3 regions of the Streptomyces sp. CNH287 genome follow, and region 3 is predicted to be linked to each of the others. Evidence: predicted binding sites of a transcription regulator. Region 3 holds the regulator's gene; each other region holds the start of a gene.

Region 1 (2,266 bases), on a different contig from region 3:
GGCGATCGCCCCCTCCCGGCCCGGCCGGGAGGGGGCATTTCGGTTCCCCGAAAGGGAGTAGAGTGGACTCGCTCCCTCCCCATGCGTGTCACACGCAACGAGAACGCGACAAGTTGCGCCCCAAAATGGCGCCGCAATTGTCGCGTTACTGCGTTATGTCCCATCCCAATTGCCCCGCTTTTCCGGGTTATTCCGGCTAATTGGCGATCTGTCCGGACGGGAATTCTCGTCCAACTGACCTGTTGCAGACGGCGTTCAGGCAGATACATTCAGCGGCGGTCGACGCGTTCCGGCGCACATCTCCAGTTACTGGGGGTGAGGTCTGACCCGGGTTCGCGAAGTGCGGGCTCGCGCAAGGGCCAGTAATAGGGGAGTTTGGAATGGCTCAGGGCACCGTCAAGTGGTTCAACGCGGAGAAGGGGTACGGCTTCATCGCGGTCGACGGTGGTGCGGACGTCTTCGTCCACTACAGCGCGATCCAGATGGACGGCTACCGCACCCTGGATGAAGGACAGCGAGTCGAGTTCGAGATCTCGCAGGGTCAGAAAGGGCCGCAGGCGGACATGGTCCGCGTCACCGGCTGAAGCGCCGACCGGGACTGCATACAGCTCTTCGAGGGCCCGCACCCACCTGGGTGCGGGCCCTCGCGCGTGCCCGGAACCGGCCTGCCCGCGCCCCGCCGCCCGCCCGTCGCCCGCCCGGCGCCCGCCCGTCCGCCGGGGGGACCGCTTGCACTCGAGGGGGTCGAGTGCTAATCATTGGCGTTAGCACTCTGACAGTGAGAGTGACAGAAGGACCGGTTCGGTGAGGTCCGCCGACCGGGTGGGGCAAGGAACCACCTGGTGTGCGGGCCGTCCGTCGCGGGCGCCAGCGCGGTCCGGAGAAATCCGCCCCTTGACACTCTGTGCTGAGGGGTCCCCGACGTCCGGGAGGACCACTTCACATGGCCAAGATCATCGCCTTCGACGAGGAGGCGCGGCGCGGCCTCGAGCGTGGGATGAACCAGCTCGCCGACGCAGTCAAGGTCACGCTCGGCCCCAAGGGCCGGAACGTCGTGCTGGAGAAGAAGTGGGGCGCCCCCACGATCACCAACGACGGTGTCTCGATCGCCAAGGAGATCGAGCTGGAGGACTCCTACGAGAAGATCGGCGCCGAGCTGGTCAAGGAGGTCGCCAAGAAGACGGACGACGTAGCCGGTGACGGCACGACGACCGCGACCGTCCTGGCCCAGGCCCTGGTGCGCGAGGGGCTGCGCAACGTCGCGGCCGGCGCGAACCCGATGGCGCTGAAGCGCGGCATCGAGAAGGCCGTCGAGGCCGTCTCCGCCGCCCTGCTCGAGCAGGCGAAGGATGTGGAGACCAAGGAGCAGATCGCCTCCACCGCCTCCATCTCCGCCGGCGACCCGCAGATCGGCGAGCTGATCGCCGAGGCGATGGACAAGGTCGGCAAGGAAGGCGTCATCACGGTCGAGGAGTCGCAGACCTTCGGGCTCGAGCTTGAGCTGACCGAGGGCATGCGCTTCGACAAGGGCTACATCTCCGCCTACTTCGCCACCGACATGGAGCGGATGGAGGCGGAGCTGGAGGACCCCTACATCCTCATCGTGAACTCCAAGGTCAGCAACGTGAAGGACCTCCTTCCGCTGCTGGAGAAGGTCATGCAGTCCGGCAAGCCGCTGCTGATCATCGCCGAGGACGTCGAGGGCGAGGCGCTCTCCACCCTCGTCGTCAACAAGATCCGCGGCACCTTCAAGTCGGTCGCCGTCAAGGCTCCCGGCTTCGGTGACCGCCGCAAGGCCATGCTCGGCGACATCGCCATCCTCACCGGTGGCCAGGTCATCTCCGAGGAGGTCGGCCTCAAGCTGGAGAACGCCGGTCTGGAGCTGCTCGGCCGCGCGCGCAAGGTCGTCATCACCAAGGACGAGACCACGATCGTGGACGGCTCGGGCGACACCGACCAGGTCCAGGGCCGGGTCAGCCAGATCCGTGCCGAGATCGACAACTCCGACTCGGACTACGACCGCGAGAAGCTCCAGGAGCGCCTCGCGAAGCTGGCCGGCGGCGTGGCCGTCATCAAGGCCGGTGCCGCCACCGAGGTGGAGCTGAAGGAGCGCAAGCACCGCATCGAGGACGCGGTGCGCAACGCCAAGGCGGCCGTCGAGGAGGGCATCGTCGCCGGCGGCGGCGTGGCGCTCATCCAGGCGTCCAGCGTCTTCGACAAGCTGGAGCTGGAGGGTGACGAGGCCACCGGCGCGCAGGCCGTCAAG
Region 2 (2,266 bases), on a different contig from region 3:
GCGGAGGCGAGCAGGTCATCGGAGATGGCCTTGACGGCGGCGTCGATGCCCTTCTTCAGCGCGGCCGGGGAGGCGCCGGCGGCGACGTTGCGCAGACCCTCGCGGACGAGCGCCTGGGCCAGCACGGTGGCGGTGGTGGTGCCGTCACCCGCGATGTCGTTGGTCTTGGTCGCCACCTCCTTCACGAGCTGGGCGCCGAGGTTCTCGTACGGGTCGTCGATCTCGACCTCACGGGCGATGGTGACGCCGTCGTTGGTGATGGTCGGGGCGCCGAACTTCTTGTCGATGACGACGTTGCGGCCCTTGGGGCCGATGGTCACCTTCACGGTGTCGGCGAGCTGGTTGACGCCGCGCTCGAGGGCGCGACGCGCGTCCTCGTCAAACTTCAGGATCTTCGCCATGGGAGCTTTCGGGTCCTCTCGAACGAACTGCGCCCCGGCCCCGGCTTGCGGGTACCAGGGCGCAGATCAAAGCAGTCTTCGGCTTCAGGGACGGCTTTGGTGACTTACTTCTCGATGATCGCGAGAACGTCGCGCGCCGAGAGGACGAGGTACTCCTCGCCGTTGTACTTCACCTCGGTGCCGCCGTACTTGCTGTACAGCACGATGTCGCCGACGGAGACGTCGAGCGGCAGTCGGTTGCCGTCCTCGAAGCGGCCCGGACCCACGGCGAGGACGGTGCCCTCCTGGGGCTTCTCCTTCGCAGTGTCCGGAATGACCAGGCCAGAGGCCGTGGTCTGCTCAGCGTCGAGCGGCTGGACCACAATGCGGTCCTCAAGCGGCTTGATGGCAACCTTGGAGCTGGTGGCGGTCGTCACGATCCGACCTCCCCCTTCGGAGATCTCAGCGGGGTAACTCATGTCTGGGTGGCGCTGGCCAGAACCGTCGTCGCGGGTGCCGGGTCTGCCCTGCGCTGCACACGTGCTCGCCTACGGGAGCGCTTCTGACACGCACCCGGAAGCTTGCCCGTGTGTTGGCACTCCACGGTAGGGAGTGCCAGGTCCGACATTATGCCTCGGTTAGCACTCCGTCAACCAGAGTGCCAGGCGCGCCGGTGCAGCGCGGGTCACAGGTAGTCCTCAAGGCGGCCCAGCGTGTACCCCTGAGCTGCGGCGAGGCGCAGCAGGCGGCGGGTCATGTCGGCCATCGAGCCGTTCCACTCCGCCTCGCCCCGGTAGTGAGTGAGGATGACCGCACCGGGGTAGAACCGCCGTCCGGGCTCCTGGAAGTCGATCCGTCCGGCCCACGCCTCCATCCCCCACAGCACCACCGCGTCGAGCCCGCAGTCGCGCGCGGCGCGCAGCGTGTTCCGGTCGTACGCGCCGTACGGGGGACGGAAGAGGCGGGGCTCCGGGCCGCCGAACTCCGCCTTGAGCCGCGCCTGCTGGCCGCAGATCTCGGCACGCTGCCCGGCGTAGGAGAGGGCGGGCAGGTAGGGGTGGTGGAGCGTGTGGTTGTGCGCGGTGCCGCCGATGCCGGCCAGGGCGCGGAAGTAGTCGTAGCCGGTGCCGCGCCGCGCCTCCTCGTCGGCGAGGAAGGACGTGACCGGCAGGTCGAGTTCGCGGACGAGTTCGAGGAACTCGGGGTCCTTCTCGGCGCCGTCGTCGACGGTCAGGAAGATGACCTTGTCCTCGGTCGGCACCCGCCGGACGACCTCGGCGTCCCGCACCCGCGGCTTGAGCGCGGGCGGCGCGGGCGGCGCGGGGAGCGGCCGGCCGAGCCCCCAGCGGCGGTACGCGGCGAGGCGCTGCTGGATGTGCGCGGCGTGCGTGCTGAGCGCGGCGGCGGTGTGGCGGGCCTCGGCGAGCTGCGCGGTGACGCCGAGGCCGGGGGCGGCGGCGGGGGCCGGGGCCGCGGGCGCGACGGCGGGCGGGCCGCCCGGGTTCGGCCCGGGGCCTCCCCCGGGCGGGCGGCCGGCCGGTGCGGCCGGACCGGGCCGGGCGGGGTTCGCCGCACCTGCCGCGTCCGCCGTGCCTGCCGTACCCGCCCCGCCCGTCGCACGCGCGGCGGCTCGTACGTCGGACGCGGGCCGTACGTCGACCGCCGCGCAGACCGTGGCCACCAGCACGACACCCGAGGCGGCCAGCGCCCGCCGCGAAGCCGTCCAAGGCTTATTGTCCTTTTGTAGTACTTTGCGCATAACGCCGGATCGTGCCACCCCGCATCCGGCACCCGGCTACGGCATCCCGGCGTGCCGGGGAGAATGGCTCGTGTGGCCGTACCCGACACGCCGCCCCCCGCGGGCGCCCCCAGCCCACCCGCCGAGC
Region 3 (2,266 bases):
GCGACGTCTTCCCATTCGCCTGCCATGCGGGGACGCTATCGGGAGCACCTCCCGCGCGCCCACCCGGCCCGACGAGCGCGCGATACGGTCGGTACCGGCGAGGACGGGCCACCCCTGCCCTGCCGGCGCCGCTCGGCCGTACACTGGCCCAGGGGTCGCTGGCACTCGCGGCTCAGGAGTGCCAGGGCGGAAGATCCGGAACCACGGCGGGACGGGAGGTGCGCGGTGCTCAGCGAACGCAGACTCGAGGTGTTGCGCGCGATCGTCCAGGACTACGTGGGCACCGAGGAGCCGGTGGGCTCCAAGGCGCTGACCCAGCGGCACAACCTCCAGGTCTCCCCGGCCACCGTCCGCAACGACATGGCAGCGCTGGAGGATGACGGCTTCATCGCCCAGCCGCACACGAGCGCGGGCCGCATCCCCACGGACAAGGGATACCGCCTCTTCGTGGACAAGCTGGCGGGCGTCAAGCCGCTGTCCCACCCGGAGCGCCGCGCCATCCAGAACTTCCTGGACGGCGCCGTCGACCTGGACGACGTGGTGGGGCGTACGGTGCGGCTGCTGGCGCAGCTGACCCGGCAGGTCGCCGTCGTGCAGTACCCCTCGCTGACCCGTTCGACCGTGCGCCACGTCGAGCTGCTGCTGCTCGCGCCCGCCCGGCTGATGCTGGTGCTGATCACCGACACCGGCCGCGTCGAGCAGCGCCTGGTCGACTGCCCGGCACCGGTCGGCGAGACCACCGTCGCCGATCTGCGCGCCCGGCTGAACAGCCGGGTCGCGGGCCAGCGCTTCGCCGAGGTGCCGCCGCTGGTGCAGGACCTCCCCGAGTCCTTCGACGTGGAGGACCGGGGCACCATCTCCTCGGTGCTCGCCACGCTGCTGGAGACCCTGGTGGAGGAGACCGAGGAGCGGCTGATGATCGGCGGCACCGCCAATCTCACCCGCTTCGGCCACGACTTCCCGCTCACCATCCGCCCCGTCCTGGAGGCGCTGGAGGAGCAGGTCGTCCTGCTGAAGCTGCTCGGGGAGTCCTTCGACTCCGGCATGACGGTGCGAATCGGTCATGAGAACGCTCATGAGGGCCTGAGTTCCACGTCGGTCGTTTCGGTCGGCTACGGTTCAGGCGAAGAGGCGGTCGCCAAACTCGGCGTGGTGGGACCGACCCGGATGGACTACCCCGGAACGATGGGAGCGGTACGCGCAGTGGCACGTTACGTCGGACAGATTCTCGCGGAGTCGTAAGTGGCGACGGACTACTACGCGGTCCTCGGCGTGCAGCGCGACGCCTCGCAGGACGAGATCAAGAAGGCGTTCCGGCGGCTGGCTCGCGAGCTGCACCCGGACGTCAACCCGGACCCGAAGACGCAGGACCGCTTCAAGGAGATCAACACCGCCTACGAGGTGCTGTCCGATCCCCAGAAGAAGCAGGTCTACGACCTCGGCGGTGACCCGTCGGCGGCCGGTGCCGGGGCAGGCGGCTTCGGCGCGGGCTTCGGGAACTTCTCGGACATCATGGACGCGTTCTTCGGTACGGCATCGCAGCGCGGTCCGCGCTCGCGCACCCGCCGGGGCCAGGACGCCATGATCCGCCTCGACATCGAGCTGGACGAGGCCGCCTTCGGCACCACCAAGGACATCCAGGTCGACACCGCCACCGTCTGCGGCAGTTGCAGCGGCGAGGGCGCCGCACCGGGCACCTCGGCGCAGACGTGCGACATGTGCCGCGGGCGCGGCGAGGTCTCCCAGGTCACCCGGTCCTTCCTGGGCCAGGTCATGACCTCGCGCCCGTGCCCGCAGTGCCAGGGCTTCGGCACGGTCGTGCCCACGCCGTGCCCGGAGTGCGCGGGGGACGGCCGGGTCCGCTCCCGCCGCAACCTCACGGTCAAGATCCCGGCCGGTGTCGACAACGGCACCCGCATCCAGCTCGCCGGTGAGGGCGAGGTCGGCCCCGGCGGCGGCCCGGCGGGCGATCTGTACGTGGAGATCCACGAGGCGGCGCACCCGGTCTTCCAGCGGCGCGGCGACGACCTGCACTGCACGGTGACCATCCCGATGACGGCGGCCTCCCTCGGCACCAAGGTGCCGCTGGAGACGCTGGACGGCCTCGAGGAGATCGACGTCCGGCCCGGCACGCAGTCCGGCCAGTCGATCCCGCTGCACGAGCGCGGCATCACGCACCTGCGCGGCGGCGGCCGTGGCCAGCTGATCGTCCACGTCGAGGTGCTGACGCCGACCAAGATGGACCCGGAGCAGGAGGAACTGCTGC

Evidence for each region. The regulator HrcA, encoded in region 3, represses chaperone genes, less so after heat shock. The targets are predictions, from matches to a motif close to TTNGCACTCNGNNNNNCNGAGTGCNAA.
Region 1: groL (chaperonin GroEL) is a predicted target of HrcA. The motif match lies at 765-791, and genes of this name have one in related genera.
Region 2: groES (co-chaperone GroES) is a predicted target of HrcA. The motif match lies at 1,019-1,045, and genes of this name have one in related genera.

Annotation. Positions count from the first base shown of each region.
Region 1 is NZ_KE384251.1:375,726-377,991, forward strand. Features, by position in the region: gene H299_RS0125410 (cold-shock protein) at 381-584, shown strand; gene groL (chaperonin GroEL) at 944-2,266, shown strand, end outside.
Region 2 is NZ_AUKQ01000015.1:88,869-91,134, reverse strand. Features, by position in the region: gene groL (chaperonin GroEL) at 1-401, opposite strand, end outside; gene groES (co-chaperone GroES) at 506-859, opposite strand; gene H299_RS34580 (polysaccharide deacetylase family protein) at 1,066-2,139, opposite strand.
Region 3 is NZ_AUKQ01000003.1:567,641-569,906, forward strand. Features, by position in the region: gene H299_RS31745 (MBL fold metallo-hydrolase) at 1-26, opposite strand, end outside; gene hrcA (heat-inducible transcriptional repressor HrcA) at 226-1,242, shown strand; gene dnaJ (molecular chaperone DnaJ) at 1,243-2,266, shown strand, end outside.